2 regions of the Marinagarivorans sp. genome follow, and region 1 is predicted to be linked to the other one. Evidence: predicted binding sites of a transcription regulator. Region 1 holds the regulator's gene; the other holds the start of a gene.
What was found. The regulator sigma-54, encoded in region 1, starts transcription at its own class of promoters, with help from an activator protein. The targets are predictions, from matches to a motif close to TGGCACANNNNTTGCNNT.

Region 1 (13,000 bases):
CCAAACCCTTGGTTTGTCACCGCCAAGCAAGGGAAAATTATGGCCCACGGCGAAAAATTAACGCTATGGGATGACGTAGAAGTCTGGCAAACCGATAACAATGATACGACAATCACCACAAAGCTCAGCACCGAAAGTATCGATATATTCCCTCACCAAAAACGCATCAGTACTGATGCTCACGTTCACATCGAAAGCGCTAACGGCACCATTAATGCCGACGGACTCGAAGTTGATATGATTTCACAACGCATCAAGTTACTAGCCAACGTGCGAGGACAACATGAACCTATTCAGTAGAATTGTCGCAGCAGCTTTGCTATGCACCTGCGCCAACGCCATCGCACTGCAAAGTGATCGCAGCCAACCGATCACCATCGACGCCGATAGCGCAGAACGTGATGAGATAGCCGGCACCACAACCTACTCCGGAAAAGTAGAAATGGCGCAAGGCTCCATGCGCATCAACGCCGACGAAATTGTTATCTATAACACCAAAGACAAAGTCACGAAAATAATTGCAAAAGGTAAGCCTGCGGCCTATCAACAACAGCCCAGCGATAAAGCCGGCAAAGTCGTTGCTAAAGCCAACATCCTCGAATACCGCATCGATCAAGAAACGCTGCGTTTACTCGAAGGTGCATCACTTCAACAAGAAGGCACCAGCTTGTCCGGCACAACAATTGAGTACGATGTGCGAAAATCCGTTGTTAAAGCCGACAGCAACAACAAAGAGAGTGGCCGCGTACGCATGGTAATTCCTCCTAAGGCATTGCGCAGCGAAGTACCCGACAGCCCCTCAAAAGAAGAAGGCTCTCCAGATGACACATTCAGCACAGAGCCTGCACAAGTCGATAGTAATATAGACGTACCAACAACGCCCGAAGATCAAACCGCAGTAACAGGAATTGACAATGGCCACTCTTGAGGCAAAAAACCTCGCCAAAAGCTACGGTGCGCGGAAAATTGTTTTAGACGTATCCATGAGTGTAAACACCCATCAAATTGTGGGATTACTCGGGCCTAATGGCGCCGGTAAAACAACATGCTTTTACATGATTGCCGGTATAGTCCGCGCTGACCATGGGCAAGTTTTTATCGATGGGAAAGATGTCAGTCGTAAACCCATGCACGAACGCGCAAGACTCGGGCTGGGCTACCTCCCCCAAGAGGCCTCTGTCTTCAGGAAGTTAACCGTTACAGAGAACCTGCTGGCCATCTTAGAAACCCGCAAAGACCTCAAACGCAAAGACCGCATTAGCGAAGCCAATAAGCTTTTACAAGAATTTCATATCGAGCACATCAAAGATAGTCTGGGCATGGCCTTATCCGGCGGTGAGCGCCGCCGGGTTGAAATTGCCCGCTCCTTAGCAGCTGATCCCAAATTCATCCTGCTTGATGAACCTTTCGCCGGCGTAGACCCCATTTCAGTTTCCGACATTAAACAGATTGTGTCGCACCTCCGTGATCGCGGTATAGGCGTGCTGATTACCGACCACAATGTGCGCGAAACCCTGGATATTTGCGAACAGGCCTACATTGTGGGCGAAGGCCACATTATTGCTTCAGGGTCGCCAAACACCGTATTAGAAAACGAGAAAGTTAAAGAAGTCTACCTTGGGCAAGACTTCAAGCTCTAACTTACGATCTATTAGACGATTTGAGCGCTAGCACGCAACCGTTAGATTTTTTAGATATGGCCTGAAGTTTGCTTTTACTGGTCATTGCAGTACATCGCTGGGATGACTACAATCACATTAAGACGCTCTCAATGTGTGCAGCGCAAAAAACTTGATGGATTTACTCTTCGATGAAGCAATCTTTGCAACTCAAACTCGGCACTCAGCTGACCATGACGCCTCAGCTGCAACAGGCGATACGTCTATTGCAACTTTCGACACTCGATCTGCAAAACGAAATTCAAGAAGCCCTTGAAAACAACCCGATGTTGGAAGTCACAGAAGACAGTGGCGCCAGTGAGGGAAGTAAAGGGGTCGATGGCGAGCAGGCAAGTAATGCCCAGTCAGAATTACCCGCAGACGTTGAAACTCCCATAAAAGCCGCTGAAGTAAGCCCCGAGAACACCAACGAGGCCAACGAGGCAACAGCCAGCGATGACTGGAGCGAAAACATCCCTACCGACTTAGCCGTAGATACCAGCTGGGATGACCTCTACCAAAGTGGCCCCAGTGGTAGCGGGTTATCCCGTCCCGAAAATGAAGATTTCGACTACGACTCGCGCAATGCCAGCGCCGAAACCCTACAAGATCACTTAATGTGGCAACTTAATCTCACCCCCATGAGCGATACCGATCGTGAAATCGCCACGGCGGTTATTGATGCCGTAGAGCCTTCAGGCATGTTAAGCCAAACGATGGACGATATTTTTGAAGGTATGCAAAAAATATTTCCGGATCTAGAGGAAGACGAAGTCGCCGCCGTGCTTCGCCGCGTTCAACAGTTCGACCCGCCGGGCGTTGCCAGCCGAAATATCAGCGAGTGCCTGTATTTACAATTGCTGCAGTTGCCTGAATCGACGCCTGGTTTTGCTACGGCTAAAGCTTTAGTCGCCGACTACCTTCCGCTACTCGGCAGTCGCGACTTCAAACAATTAATGCGCAAGCTCAAGGTCAAAGAACCCGAGCTTCAATCCGCCATTGCGCTGATTCAAAGCCTAAACCCAAAGCCCGGCGACTTCATCAACGACTCCAGTACAGAATATGTTGTACCGGATGTGTTTGTCAGCAAAGTTAAGAATCGCTGGCAAGTTCAGCTTAACCCCGACATTGCACCCAAATTAAAAATTAATTCGGATTACGCATCCTTAGTAAAACGTGCCGACAGCAGCACTGACAACACCTATTTAAAAGATAACTTGCAAGAAGCTCGCTGGTTTCTAAAAAGCCTACAAAGCCGTAATGAGACACTCTTAAAAGTTGCGACGTGCATTGTCGAACGTCAGCAAGGGTTTCTGGAACATGGCGCTGAAGGCATGAAGCCCATGGTTTTACACGATGTCGCTGAAATGGTAGAAATGCACGAATCCACTATTTCTCGCGTCACCACCCAAAAATACATGCACACCCCACAGGGTATTTTTGAGCTGAAATACTTTTTCTCAAGCCATGTAGCAACAGAATCTGGTGGTGAATGCTCTTCCACGGCTATTCGCGCCATCATCAAAAAATTGATTGCCGCGGAAAACACAAGAAAACCCCTTAGCGACTCTAAAATTACAGAATTACTGGCCGATCAAGGCATCATGGTTGCTCGCCGGACGATTGCAAAATACCGCGAGTCATTACAAATTCCACCCTCGAATGAGCGCAAGCAACTAGTATAATAGTTGGCTTTTAATACGATAAGGCTGAGTTACCTATGCCACTAGAAAAAATGCTATCGGCTAACCGCGTATTATGCGGCACCGAATGCACCAGTAAGAAGCGCGCACTTGAAACGCTGGCCGATTTAATCACCAGTAGCGTACCTTCACTAAACGCCAATGATTTATTTCAGCAATTGATAACCCGAGAAAGACTCGGCTCAACAGGTATTGGTGAAGGTATTGCCATCCCTCACTGCCGATTTGCAACAGGGGGCGTTTCCGTTTGCGCAGTAATGACACTGCAAAACCCTATTGATTTTGATTCAATAGACAACACACCTGTCGACTTAATATTTGCAATGCTCGTTCCTGAAGATGCTGACAATGATCATTTACAAAATTTAGCCGCATTAGCAGAGGCACTACAAGGCAAAGGTTACGCTGAAGCCTTACGTAAAGCAGACAGCAACAATGCACTTTTCACAGCTGCGCTTGTGCCATTTAAAGAAAGTTAAGGCCAAAAGAAAACCCGTTGCAATACGACGTTTGCAATATAACGGTCGTAATAAAACCCTACACTGCAGACTCACAATACAATAATTCAGAACTGCAGTATCAACATTCATTTTTAGCGTCTTTACATTAGGAGATTACCATGCAATTTGTTGTTGTTAGCGGGCGTTCGGGCTCAGGCAAATCAACAGCGCTGCAGTTACTCGAAGACTGCGGCTACACCTGCATTGATAATCTCCCCGTCAGCTTACTTCCCGCACTGATCACGCAAATGAAAAACGCCGATAGCGGAAAATTACTTTTAGCTGTTGGGATTGATGCCCGCAATATTGGCGGAGACTTAAGCCGATACCCCAGTATTATCGAAGCCTGCCAACTCGAAGCCTCACAGTTCACAACCATATTTTTAGACGCCAGTAATACAATTTTACTCAAACGCTTTAGCGAAACACGCCGTAAACACCCATTATCCAATGACAAAACCGGCTTACAGCAAGCGATTAATAGTGAACGCGCCATTTTAGAGCCCGTTGCTGCATTAGCCGATATCACACTCGATACCAGCACCCTAACCCTGCACGAACTACGCAGCGTTATTCGCAAGAAAGTGGTCGGCGAAGATAGCAAAAGTGCCGCCCTGAGCTTTGAATCGTTTGGCTTTAAGTACGGCATGCCCGTAGACGCCGACTTTGTTTTTGATGTGCGCTGCCTACCGAACCCCTTTTGGAAACCCGAGCTGCGCGGTTTCACCGGGCTAGATGAACCCGTACAAACGTTCCTTGCCGAGCAACCTGAAGTCATGGCGATGGCCGACGACATTGCAGCCTTTTTATCCAAGTGGCTACCCTCCTTCCAGGCCAATAACCGCAGCTACCTCACTGTGGCCATCGGCTGTACAGGCGGTATGCACCGCTCTGTTTTTTTGACTGAGCACCTCACCAATGTGTTTAAAAACACCTATGGTAATGTACAGGTTCGCCACCGCCAACTAACCGGGCAAGCCCAACCCATTGCGCACTTGGTGGCCAAATAATGAGCGAACAAACAACAACTATCTGTAATAAATTAGGCCTGCACGCAAGGGCCGCCAGCAAACTCGCCAATACAGCCAATCAATTTGGCAGCAAAGTCACCGTCAGCTGTAACGGCAAAGCCATTGACGCCAAAAGCATTATGTCGCTAATGTTATTAGCCGCCTGCAAAGGCACAGAGATTACTGTAGCGGCTGATGGCAATGATGCCGACACAGCCGTAAACTCGGTTGTAGCACTAATTAACAACCGTTTTGACGAGGATGAATAACCCAAAAAAGCATTTAAGAAACGAGGATTAAAAAGAGCGTCGCCAATAAAGGCATCGCCTGCCAGTCTACTTTTGCGTAGCCATGCCGTGACCATCGAGCTGTAGTCAATGCCTAAGAGCAATAGCCATTCAAGTACCGAAAAACATTTCGGCCATATTCACAACCTACTCCAAAGCGGCACGCTAAAGCAGGTTAAGCACTCCCTGCGCGTGCTAACACCCGTTCAGCTAGCGCGCGTTATCGAATCTTCACCACCCCATACCCGTAGCGTGATATGGGAATTAATTGGTAAAACCGCACAAACAGAACTCATAGAAGAGCTCCCCGAAGATATTCAGGCGTTTTACCTCGCCCAGATGAATACCGAGGACTTGGTCGAGCTCACAGAAAGTCTTGAAACCGATGATATTGTCGACATCCTTCAAAACCTGCCGGATCAAATCACCCAGCAAGTTTTAGAAGCCATGAGTGATCAAGATCGCGATCGTGTAACAGCCGTTTTGGCCTACCCCGAGAATACTGCTGGCGGCCTAACCAACACCGACACCATCACCGTGCGCCCCAAGTTTACGCTCGATGTAGTTTTACGCTACCTGCGCCGGCACGATGAGTTACCGCCTTCAACAGATAGCCTAATTGTCGTTAACAAAAAAGATATGTACCTCGGGTTATTACCGCTGGCAACGCTACTGACCAAGCCTGGCGACACCACCGTACGCGAAGTCATGGTTACAGACGCCAACCCGATTTCTGCCGACCTCGATGAAAGCGATGTCGCTAAGCTGTTTGAACAAAACGATTGGGTCTCCGCGCCCGTAGTCGACGAGCAAGGCAAACTTATTGGCCGTATCACCATCGATGATGTGGTCGACGTAATCCGTGAAACGGCTGATCACTCATTTATGGGGGCAGCCGGCCTAGATGAAGAAGAAGACACCTTTGCAACCACAGCAAGAACAACACCGCGGCGCGCCCTGTGGCTAGGCATAAACCTGCTTACCGCCTTATTAGCGTCCAGCGTCATTAACTTATTTCAAGGCACCATTGATAAAGTCGTAGCCCTCGCCGTACTTATGCCGATTGTCGCGAGCATGGGTGGTGTCGCGGGCTCACAAACCCTCACGGTTGTTATTCGCGGGATGGCCCTAGGCCACATTAGCCGCAACAATTTAGGGTGGCTAATCAGCCGAGAAGTCCGCGTGGGTATTATCAACGGCCTGTTATGGGCACTGGTTATGGCCGCAATTGCAGGATTATGGTTTGGGGATTGGCGAATCTCGTTTATTATTGCCGCCGCAATGATCATCAACCTGATTACTGCCGCCGTAGCTGGCGCACTATTGCCCATCGGCTTAAAGGCCATGCGCATCGACCCCGCCCTTGCCGGCGGCGTTACATTAACGACCATTACCGATGTCGTTGGCTTTTTCGCCTTTTTAGGCCTAGCCACTTACTTTTACGCGTGATTAGCGCACCTCTTTTCAACACTAGCACCAAAAATAGGTTTGAGTTATGCAAGATAAACCCAAGCACGATACTGATTATGATGACGATATAGTCAGTAAAACGGCCATTAAAAAAGAATGTCTTGCGCTACAAGACCTTGGTGAAGCACTCACCGAACTAAAAGATGATTTACTCACGCGCATACCGCTCGAAGAAACACTTTACGATGCGATTGTCGAAACACGTAACATTCGCAAAAACGGCGCCAAAAAACGCCACATGCAATTTATTGGCAAACTAATGCGTGCCGCAGACCACGAAGCGATTCAAGCCGCTTATCAAGAAATAGAAGATGAGCAGCAAGGCGACGCGCGACGCTTACACATTGTTGAAGGCTGGCGCGACCGCCTACTCGACAGCAACGATGCAAATGCACTATCTGATTTTTATACAGAATTCCCCTTTGCCGACCGCCAACAAATTCGGCAATTTTGCAAAAATGCGCAAACAGATAAATTAAATAACAAGCCACCAACCAATGCGCGTAAGTTGTTTAAGTTGTTGCGAGAGACACTGAGGCAAACGCATTAGGACATAGGTCAGTAGGGTAACGCATCGGGGCTGGAGCCCCTTTTTAGACATTGCTTCCGTATAGGGATATACGTTATTAGGCTAATGCAGGAGGCAAGTATTATTGGATAAAGTATTTTTTCCTCGGCCCTTATTCGCTGTTGACCTGTCTGCTGCCCCCCCCTGCAGTACTTAAAGAACCGCCTAATACGGGTCTAACGCCAAATCAAAATAACGGTTGGCGTTGTGAAAGCAGACATCGGCAATTAAGCCACTCAGAAGCGGCCAATCATTGGGGGCTTCGCCAGCGGTAACCCAACCGCCTACCATCTCACACAAAATACGACGAAAATATTCGTGCCGGGTATAGGATAAAAAGCTGCGGCTGTCCGTCAGCATACCTACAAAATGGCTAAGCATGCCTAGTTGCGATAATTGGATTAACTGCCGTTGCATGCCGTCTTTTTGATCGTTAAACCACCAGCCTGAGCCAAACTGCACTTTACTCGCAATATTGGCCCCCTGAAAATTACCCGCCATTGTAGCCAGCACTTCGTTATCACTAGGATTAATACAATATAAAATGGTTTTGGGAAGTTCATCAGTTTTTTCCATCGCATTCAGTAAACCGGCAAGCGGCGCAGCAATAGGATGGTCCCCCATGGAATCAAAACCACTATTAGGCCCAACATTGCTTAAAGCTCGTGAATTATTATCTCGCTGCGCCCCCATATGCAACTGCAAAACCCAACCGCGCATTGCATACTGCTGACCTAAAAATACATTAACAGCTGTAAAAAACTGTGCTACTTCTAATTCGGTTAACGACTTTTCATTTAATCGTTTCGTTAAAATAGCATCTAATATTTGCTCGCTAACGGGCTCCGAAAAACGCATTATTTCAATACCGTGATCAGCAATCGTGCAACCGTGTTCCGCAAAATAATCCAACCGACTAGACAGTGCATCCAAGAGCTGATGAAATCGCATAATGGGCGAATTAACAACCTCGCCTAAACGCGCAATGTATTCCATAAAGCCGTCTAATTCTATTTTATAGGCACGATCAGGGCGAAAACTCGGCAGTACTTTTACACCAAAAGGGTTTTGCGAAATATGCTTGTGATGCTGCAGGCTGTGTATGGGGTCATCTGTTGTGCCCACCATTTTCACCCGCATCTTTGTCATAATACCTTGCGCTGAAAAATCCGGCTGCTTAAGCATCTCCTGCGTATCAGCCCAAACCTTACCTGCTGTAAACGGCCCAAAAACGGTATCTGTAATTCCAAAAGGCCTGCGTAACTCTAAATGCGCCCAGGTATACAACGGGTTGCCCAGGCATTGCGGCACAACCGCCGCCCAAGCATCATATTTTTCTCGTTCACTCGCCGCCCCAGTAATCAAGCGCTCTTGTACACCTGCCGCCCTAAGTGCACGCCATTTATAGTGATCGCCTTCCAACCAAATTTGAGCAATGTTGTCATAGCGACGATCTTCAGCAATTTCACTCGGTGGCAAGTGGCAATGATAATCAATAATGGGCAAAGCAACTGCTACATCATGATAAAGGCGACGCGACACGTCGTTCGTCAATAAAAAATTTTCACCAAAAAAAGTTGTCATATCACTCAAGCCAAAACATAAAAAGCAGCGTACACCATGGCGCTGCTTTAGGGATTAATTGTGAAAGTCCACTAATCAATATCAGTGGTAAAAAATAGCCTGCACATCTTCCCTTAATAATTTTATTGAGCGATCAATGCCCTCGATAAAATTAGGGAAGGCGATAAGTTCAAATTTAGCCAGCGCCGAATGCTGAACAAATGCTGCAACGCCTGCACAAGTATTTGCCGCTAACGCCAAAGGTATTAACTCAGATGCCAGAGGGTCGTCGATGATATAACTTGGCTGCGCTTGGCTGTCTTGTAAATATACAATCCAAGCCCCCAATCCAAGCGCCGTAATTTTAGGGAAATTACCTGCCTGCAAATTAATGCACGCCCCCTGCAGCCAACGCTGAGGAATCTTCTGCGAACCATCCATGGCAATTTGCCGAGTTTGATGCTGTAAACTAGCATTCGAAAAACGCTGCAATAAAGTACTTGCATACGCATCAAGATCAGCCCCATCAGGCATATGGAGTGTAGGCGCAGCCTCTTCCAGCATATAAGTTTTGATCAGCTTAACAAGTGCTTCGTCGGCCATACACTCTGCAACCGTTTTATAACCTGCCAAACAACCCAGATAGGCGATTAATGAATGACTGCCATTTAACATCCGTAGTTTCATTTCTTCCCACGGAGCGACATCCTTAACAAAGGCCGCACCTACCTTTGAAAAGTCTGGTCGTCCTTTGGTAAAGTTATCTTCAATAACCCATTGCGAAAAACTTTCGCAAGCAATGGGGGCGCTATCCCGCGGAACAGGCCAAGAAGCTTTAGCTTGCCCTAACAATGAATTTACAGTCGATACAGTTTCTTGAGTGGTGGCAGGAACTATTCGATCAACCATTGTTGAAGGGAAAGCTACATTGGCCGCTATCCAACCTGCAAGGAGCTGATCTTGCAGCGCCGCCAATTGGAGTACTGCACTGCGCGTCGAATGTCCGTTATGAGGCATATTGTCACAGCTCATTACCGTAAACGGAATTTGGTTGTTGTCATAACAGTAACGCAATCCAGCGACCAAAATACCTATCGCCGTTTTGGGTGTTTTGGGTTTGGCGATATCGTGTTTAACCTCTGCGCTATCTAATTTCAACTGTTGCTGGGATGCATCAAAGAAATAACCCTTTTCAGTAACGGTTAAACTCACAATATTAATAGCAGGATCTTTTAAGCGCTCCAACAAGCAGCTAACGTGGCCCGGCCCCGCATAAAGTACTTCACGTACACAGCTGACTTGCCGCAATATTATAGAATTGTCGGCGGCATACTCTGCCACAGTATATTGTTGTTGCTGGTCATTTAACTCATCTACAATCTGTGAGTTTGAGCGGATATTGGCAGCGCATATCCCGTAAGCCTCTTCTGTTGTATTTAAAAGTTTTTCTACATACACAGCCATGTGTGCGCGCACAAAGGCACCGAGCCCTATATGTACAATGCCCACAGGCAAATCAGCGGCCACGTATTGCGTAGGGGTTAAACTCAACCCTCTCTCTATGTTAATTGACATAATTTGCCTTCATTAAAAATTGCACAATAATTATCACCAATGCCACAAAGTGCCATCCTCTAAACGGTTAACCGGCAAGCATTTTCGCTGGTATGGATATTTGGCCGCGAGCTTTTCGTCGATATCGACGCCGTGCCCTGGCGTTTCTCCCGGCGTAAAATAGCCATCGTTAAACGCATAAGCATGAGAGAAGACTTCCTCTGTCACCTCTGCGTGCGCCATATGCTCTTGAATACCAAAATTGGGCACCCAATAATCGAAATGCAATGCAGCCCCCATACACACGGGCGATAAATCGGTAGCGCCATGACAACCCGTTTTAACATGGTAAAGCGAGGCTAAATCGGCAATACGGCGCAAATGTGTAATGCCGCCAGCGTGTACAACCGTAGAGCGAATATAATCAATTAATTGATTCTGTATTAACTCACGACAATCGTGAATACTGCTAAATACCTCACCTACGGCAATCGGCGTTGTTGTGTGCTGCCTAATTAATTTAAAACCTTCTTGGTTTTCGGCCGGCACAGGATCTTCCATCCAGAACAATTTATATTGTTCTATTTCTTTACCCAGCCGCGCCGCCTCAATGGGAGTAAGACGATGGTGTACGTCGTGCAGAATATGTAAGTCATCTCCCATTTGATCTCGCACTGCTTCGAACAACTTGGGCACGTGATTTAAGTATTTTTCTGTCGACCACATATGCTCTGCTGGTAAATCAGAATCTGCAGGTTCGTAACGAGCGCCGCCTGGGCCTTTTTTGCCCACACCATAAACATGATCTAAACCCGGCACACCACACTGTACGCGAATCGCTTTATAGCCCTCTTCCGACAACTGATGGACTTGCTCTAAGGTTTCACTAATGTCGGCACCGTTAGCATGGGCATAAACCATCACGCCGTCACGGCTACGGCCACCCAGCAATTGGTACAGAGGCATATTCGCCATCTTAGCTTTAATATCCCACAGTGCGGTATCTACCGCCGCTATGGCTGTCATATTCACTGCACCGCGACGCCAATAAATACCGCGATAAAAAAACTGCCAAATATCTTCAATACGCTGAGGGTCTTTACCGATTAACGTAGGACAAAGATAATCTTCCAAAAATGCCACAACTGCTTTTTCTCGACCATTTAAAGTCGCATCGCCAATACCGTATATACCCTCATCGGTGGTGATTTTTAATGTAACAAAATTACGACCTGGGCAACAAACAATCACTTTAGCTTCAACGATTTTCATCGTACAACTCCTAATCAAAATTTAGTATTGGTTGAGAGACAACTGTTAATAGTAATAGCGAAACCTTAAACAACGATTTTTTAAAACATTCGCGTTACAGTCTTAATTTAATTCTCACCCATTCAGCTGAAGAGTGATTTAATTTTCAGGCATCAGATTGTAGGCATACTTTGCTCTGATAAAATTGCACCTTCATGCTGAATCACTGATGCCGCCAAACTATGCCCTGCTTTCGCAGCCTTATGAATATCACCACCGGCCAGCCTACATGCTAAATAAGCGGCGCCGAAAGAGTCGCCAGCAGCAGTGGTATCAACCGGCGCCACAACACATTCGGCGTTAATTACAGCCCGCTCCAAACCACAAGCAACAACACAGGGCGCCCGCCCCTGTTTAATAACAATCTCGGGGATATCAAAAGACGCCAAGCGATCAATTACGGCATCAACCGTACTTGAGCCAAACAGCATCGCTTCATCATTAAGGGTTAAAAGGGCTATATCGGCTTGGTCTAGTATTTTTTCATAAACGTTGCGTGCAATAACAAGATCAGGCCACAATTTTGGTCGGAAGTTATTATCGAAATAGATAACACCACCGTTGTGCTTAATTCGATCAATCAAATCAAATAAACGCGCACGACCATCGCTTGGTAAAATCGCTAAACTAATCCCGCTTAAATAAAGCGCATCTAAATGGCCCAGCTGGTCAAAGGTTTTATCGTCGAGATGTTGATCAAAGTAGAACTTTGCAGCAGCTTGATCACGCCAGTAACTGAATGTGCGCTCACCAGCATCATCTACATTAATGGCATAAATGCCTGGCAGCTTATCTTCACGACGTAAAATAAAATCAGTATTTATTTCTTCACTATGAATAAAATCCAGCATGTGGTCGCTAAACGCATCTACCCCAACAGCGGTTATATACTGTGTGGTAGTACCAAAACTTTTCATCAAACGATTAAAATAGAGTGCGGCATTTAAAGTATCACCAGCATAACCTTGAACAATCCCAGCTTGAGGCGAGCCCTTAAGCTCTATCATGCACTCACCTAAAAAACCGACTTTTTTATTTAAAGCCTGCATACATCACCTATGGCATTAAACCGTTGGGTAAAAATAAAACCACACCGGGAAAAAGTGCTAAAAATATGACCAATAATAAAACAGCCAATATCAGAGGAATAGATTCAACAACATAGCGTTCGGTTGGGCACTTTAAAATGCCACAAACAGCATACATTGCAACACCGACTGGCGGCGTCATCCCGCCCAGCGTAACCACAATCATCATAAGAATTCCAAAGTGTACAGGATCAATCCCCATAGCCGTTATAACAGGGACTAATATTGGCGTAAGCAACAGTACAATAACCGTCGCTTCCATAAACATTCCAATCAGCGTTAAAAAAC
Region 2 (4,877 bases), on a different contig from region 1:
ATGCGGTGCTTAACCGTGACTGGAATTTTGACCGCATTTTGCATCGTTTGAATGCAGTCACCGACAAGCTCTGGCTCTGCCATTAAACAGGCACCTATTTTGTTTTCCTGTACCCGGTCGCTAGGGCAGCCACAATTGAGGTTTACCTCGTCGAAGCCTGCGTCTTCGGCCATCTTGGCGCATTCCGCAAGTTCTTTGGGGTTACTGCCTCCAAGCTGCAGTGCGATGGGGTGCTCTTCTTTGTTAAACGATAAAAAGCGATCGCGATTACCGTGAATCAGGGCTGGCGTGGTTACCATTTCGGTATAGACACGCGCTTCTTTTGTTAATAATCGCCAAAAATAACGACAATGCGCATCGCTCCATTCCATCATCGGGGCGGTGCAAAAGCGCCAGGGGTTATGTTGTGGTGTGCTTGTGGCGGGTGTGGCGGAATTGGGCTGGGGGGACATAAAGACAACTGCGTAAAAAGTGGTCTAGTATACCGTTTGTTGGCGTCAGATATTACAAAAAAATACTGTATTACGCTTCACCTAAAGTACCGCGTGCGTTTTGGTTGTGTTTTGTGCCTTTGCCGTTATAGAGCGGACTGTTATTGTCTTGGCCCCGCAAAATATTTAATAGCCGTTCATGGGTCGACTGGCTGCGCATCATTACCTTGCCGTTAACTTCATTCGCATTTTGGCAGGCTTTAAAAAGGTCCTGCAATTTTTGCCACTGTTCAGTAAGACCGTTTTCATTCGCATACTGGCTGAATGATTGCTCCGCCGAGGCGTTGCCATTTTGTGCTTCGGATTGGTATTGATTGGTCCATTGTGTCCGTGTAAACGCGCTTTGATGCAGTTGATTCAGTAGCTTTGATTTTGCTTCGATTATAGTATCTAAGCTCTCAATCTCCCGTTTTTTTAAATGCTCCCGCTCTTGTTCAAGCAGGGCGAGTAAGTTTTGGCAGGCATTAATATCGTTGCTAATGCTTTTGGCTAACCGGTCGTTATTAAGGGGGTGTGCAAAACTCATCGCTAGATTCTCTTGTGTCAAACAAATGTCGCTTTCACCGAAAAGCCAAATATTCTAAAAACTATGCAGTTTTTAAGCCTATATGTTTAACTAAAGCAGGGAGATTGTTAGAAAGCGCTTTGAGCTTGATGAGCGTGGGGCTGCTGCGATTGTTGTTGTGAGAATGTAGGTGAAGTCTTTAGCGTAGGAAATGCTGCCTAAAACTCAGACAGCATTTTGTCGGCAATGGCTGACGGGTTGGGGGTGAAGCTCCCGTTTGCGATAGATTGCTTAATCTCCGCAACTTTGTTGGTATCGACATCCGCGCTGCTTTGCACCTTACTTTCTAGGCGGCTCATGGCTTGGCCTGCACCGCTTAGTGAAACGTTGTCGGCTGCAGAGGCTTGTGGGCCGCTCGCGGATTGATTAGCAGGGCCGCTTGCCGAAGGGCCGCGCGCTTTGCTGGTATCTTGAGGTTGGGCATGAAGTCGGTTTTTGCCGACGCCGCCGGGATCAATAACCATGTTGGATGCCTCTCTATCTAAAGGGGGTGGCTGAAATTAAATTCCCAAATTCAGCCGGTTCACATAGCTTGTCGGCCGCAACACTCATTACTTTAGCGTTTATTTACTTTTTATTATTGATTTAAGGGTCGAGGTAATTATAGTTTATCCAATTAGGCGAAGAGATTGGCTTTCTTATCGAGGCGCTTAAAGGGGCGCATGCCGGGGCATGTAACGCTTTGAGCAACGAAGGTAAGGATGTCGATATCAAGCATTAGTGGATGAAATATTGTTTCCTCGTCCCTAAGGTCTCTTGGTTCTATTGATCTAAAGGTTTGCAACAGCACGCCCGGGTGCGACCACAAAGGCCTCGATCACACGCTTAGATTGGGCGTTCTTTACTTGAATTTGATCGCCAATCTGGCCATCAGACATAGCAATGGCTGAAGTGGCTACCGATAACCCTCCTTGGCCTGCTTCTAAGGTGATTTTATCGCCGCGAGTGATTACTATGGGTTTACTCACGTGCTTTAAACGAATAATGCCGCCAGCACTAATGTTGCGTGTAAGGGCGTTTCCAATCAGTGGAATTGTATTGTTGGTGTAGCCAAAGCCAAGGTTGCTGGTGTTGCGAACGCTCAACGAAAGGTCCTCGGCGCGAAGGATGGAGCCTTTATATATATCCCGTGTGGCGGTTACTACTTCTTTCAGAATATTAATGCGAGCAGGTACAAAAATACTCCATGGCGATTCTCCGCTACAGCTCACTCTCACTGAAATGTTGGCCGTTTTAGTGTTGTTACCATTCACCTTGATGTTTTTCTTTTCTGAGCATGCTTTCAATTTTAGTCGGGGGTCGATGCTCGACACTTTAATATCGAGCTGGGCGTCTTGGGCGATTGAGCTGAAGTGTTGTGAAAGTACTTCCTTGACCTGCGCCCGCATGGCGTCAATATTTTCGAAGGGCATATTAGCGGTGGCGTCATTATCAACGGAGCTCGATGCGGCGGCGTGTGCGAAAGAGCCAAAAAAGATACCGGTAATGAGTAAAAATATTGATATATGGTACATATGTAACCCTCTGTGTGCATTTATTGTTCTTATTCAACGTGACAAAAGTATGACAGGTTTTGTCATTATTGGTATTTACAAGCTCTGTACGCAAAATCTAAGCCGTTAATAACGACGATTGTATCTGCCGTCAAAAGTGAGATTGATGACTGTTATACCGCGAATTGTGCGGCAGTACTTATGCCATTGAAAATATTGGCGCGCAGCAGGTCTTTGGCGCGTTATATCTTTTTTTACATACTTTTTTGAGCGGCCGATGAGGGTATTGGGCGATAAACTTTGCCGTTTATACTTTTGCTTCCATTTTGTTCGTCAAAAGGAGGGATCACCGACTAGAGTTAAAGGTATGTATGGGCGCCACGTTAGGTTCGCCTGTTTAATTGTTCGCAAGCTTTGGGTGTGAATCGTGAGGTTTCGCTTTGAACGGAGATTGTTATGGCTGGCGTTTTAGATAGTGTCAACCAGCGTACACAGCTGGTGGGGCAAAACCGGCTCGAGCTATTGTTATTCAGCTTGGGCGGTACCCAACAGTATGGGATTAACGTTTTTAAAGTTAAGGAGGTTTTGCAGTGTCCTTACTTAAATGAAATCCCTCGGCGGCATCCTGTTGTTAGGGGGGTGGCGCATATTCGCGGTGGCACTATTCCGATTATGGATATGCGGCAAGCGACGGGTAGTATGCCGTTGGATAATATCTCTCAGTGTTTTGTCATTATTACCGAGTACAACGGCTCAACTCAGGGGTTTTTGGTTAAGTCGGTAGAGCGTATCGTCAACATGAATTGGGCGTCAATACATCCACCACCCAAGGGAGCCGGTAGGGATAATTATCTTACAGCTGTTACTCAGGTTGAAGGTAAGCTTATCGAGATTATTGATGTCGAAAAGATCCTCGCTGAGGTATCACCACTGCCTGAAGATGTTAGCGCTGAATACATTGAAGAGTCTAAAAATGATGCTTCTGTCAATAGACATGTGTTGATTGTGGATGATTCGACGATTGCGCGTAAGCAAATACAAAAAGTGGTGGAGTCGATCGGTATGACTGCCACAGTGCGAAAGGATGGCCGGGAAGCGCTGGATTATTTGGAGGGCTTGATTGCAGACGGTAAAACGCCTTCGCAAGAGCTATTAATGATCATTTCAGATATTGAAATGCCGGAAATGGATGGTTACACATTTACTGCCGAGGTGAGGGCTAATCCTCTATTGAGTAATATGCATATTATTCTGCACACCTCGCTCAGTGGTGTTTTCAATGAAGCGATGGTTAAAAAGGTTGGGGCCAACGCCTTTTTAGCGAAATTTCACCCCGACGAGCTGGCCAAGCAGGTCAATGCAAGGGTCAAAGAGGCAATAGGAGATGGACTTGATGAGTCTTAAAGCAGGTATTCCTGTTCATAGACTCTGTAGATGCCGATATGACGAGTCATAATCCAGGTTCTACGACAAAAGGGATATGCTTTACTGACGTTGAATATCAGGAGTTTCGCCTGTTTTTACTCCAAGCGTGCGGTATCGACTTGGGGGTAGGTAAGGAATATCTTGTAGCAACTCGCGTGCGCAGAATTCTTGCGCAAGAACATATTAGTTCCGTAACCAAGCTGCTGGTCTTGTTACGCAACCCCTCTGAGCGAGCTTTGAGGCAAGAAGTTGTCGATGCCATGACGACGAACGAAACCCTTTGGTTTCGTGATAATTATCCGTTTGAATTTGCCCGGAACACCTTATTCCCTGCGATGGTGGAAGAGGGGGTCCAGAATATTCGTGTGTGGTGCGCTGCGTGTTCTTCGGGTCAAGAACCCTATTCTCTGAATATGACATTGAGCGAGTTTAATCGCCACCGGTTGGGTAAACCACTACTGGCCAGCCGCATTGTTGCCACAGACATTTCCAGTGAAATTCTTGCGAGCGCTCGGGCAGGCCTTTATGACCGATTGTCCATTGCCCGGGGGTTGAGCCAAGAGCGCTTACAAGCGTTTTTCTCTTCAGCCCCCGATGGCCGGTGGCAAATAAAACCTATTCTCCAGCAGGGTATAGATTTTAGGCCACTGAACCTCCAAAGTGATTCATACGGCTTTGAAAAATACCATATTGTGTTCTGCCGTAACGTTCTTATCTATTTTAACGCTGAACTCAAAAAGCGTATTCTCCGCAATATTCATAGCGTACTTGCGCCAAATGGCATTCTGTTTTTAGGTGCATCCGAAAGCGTAAACGGTGCTGAAGATCTTTTCGAGGTCGTTAATTGTAAGCCCGGTATAGCTTTTCGAAAGAAATCTTAGGGGCGAGGCAATAATAGTTTGT

Region 2: a site for sigma-54 is predicted at 2,739-2,756, ahead of flgA (flagellar basal body P-ring formation chaperone FlgA). Genes of this name have one in related genera too.

What each region holds. Positions count from the first base shown of each region.
Region 1 is NZ_CEXWTU010000005.1:10,352-23,351, forward strand. Features, by position in the region: gene lptC (LPS export ABC transporter periplasmic protein LptC) at 1-300, shown strand, start outside; gene lptA (lipopolysaccharide transport periplasmic protein LptA) at 284-928, shown strand; gene lptB (LPS export ABC transporter ATP-binding protein) at 915-1,640, shown strand; gene AC3A8L_RS01295 (RNA polymerase factor sigma-54) at 1,811-3,343, shown strand; gene AC3A8L_RS01300 (PTS sugar transporter subunit IIA) at 3,379-3,840, shown strand; gene rapZ (RNase adapter RapZ) at 3,981-4,871, shown strand; gene AC3A8L_RS01310 (HPr family phosphocarrier protein) at 4,871-5,140, shown strand; gene mgtE (magnesium transporter) at 5,249-6,607, shown strand; gene yjgA (ribosome biogenesis factor YjgA) at 6,654-7,178, shown strand; gene uxaC (glucuronate isomerase) at 7,362-8,780, opposite strand; gene AC3A8L_RS01330 (mannitol dehydrogenase family protein) at 8,862-10,334, opposite strand; gene manD (D-mannonate dehydratase ManD) at 10,368-11,585, opposite strand; gene AC3A8L_RS01340 (sugar kinase) at 11,738-12,673, opposite strand; gene AC3A8L_RS01345 (TRAP transporter large permease) at 12,681-13,000, opposite strand, start outside.
Region 2 is NZ_CEXWTU010000294.1:24-4,900, reverse strand. Features, by position in the region: partial or broken gene dusA (tRNA dihydrouridine(20/20a) synthase DusA) at 1-452, opposite strand, end outside; gene AC3A8L_RS19675 (flagella synthesis protein FlgN) at 523-1,017, opposite strand; gene flgM (flagellar biosynthesis anti-sigma factor FlgM) at 1,215-1,520, opposite strand; gene flgA (flagellar basal body P-ring formation chaperone FlgA) at 1,827-2,570, opposite strand; gene AC3A8L_RS19660 (chemotaxis protein CheV) at 3,006-3,953, shown strand; gene AC3A8L_RS19655 (CheR family methyltransferase) at 3,992-4,855, shown strand.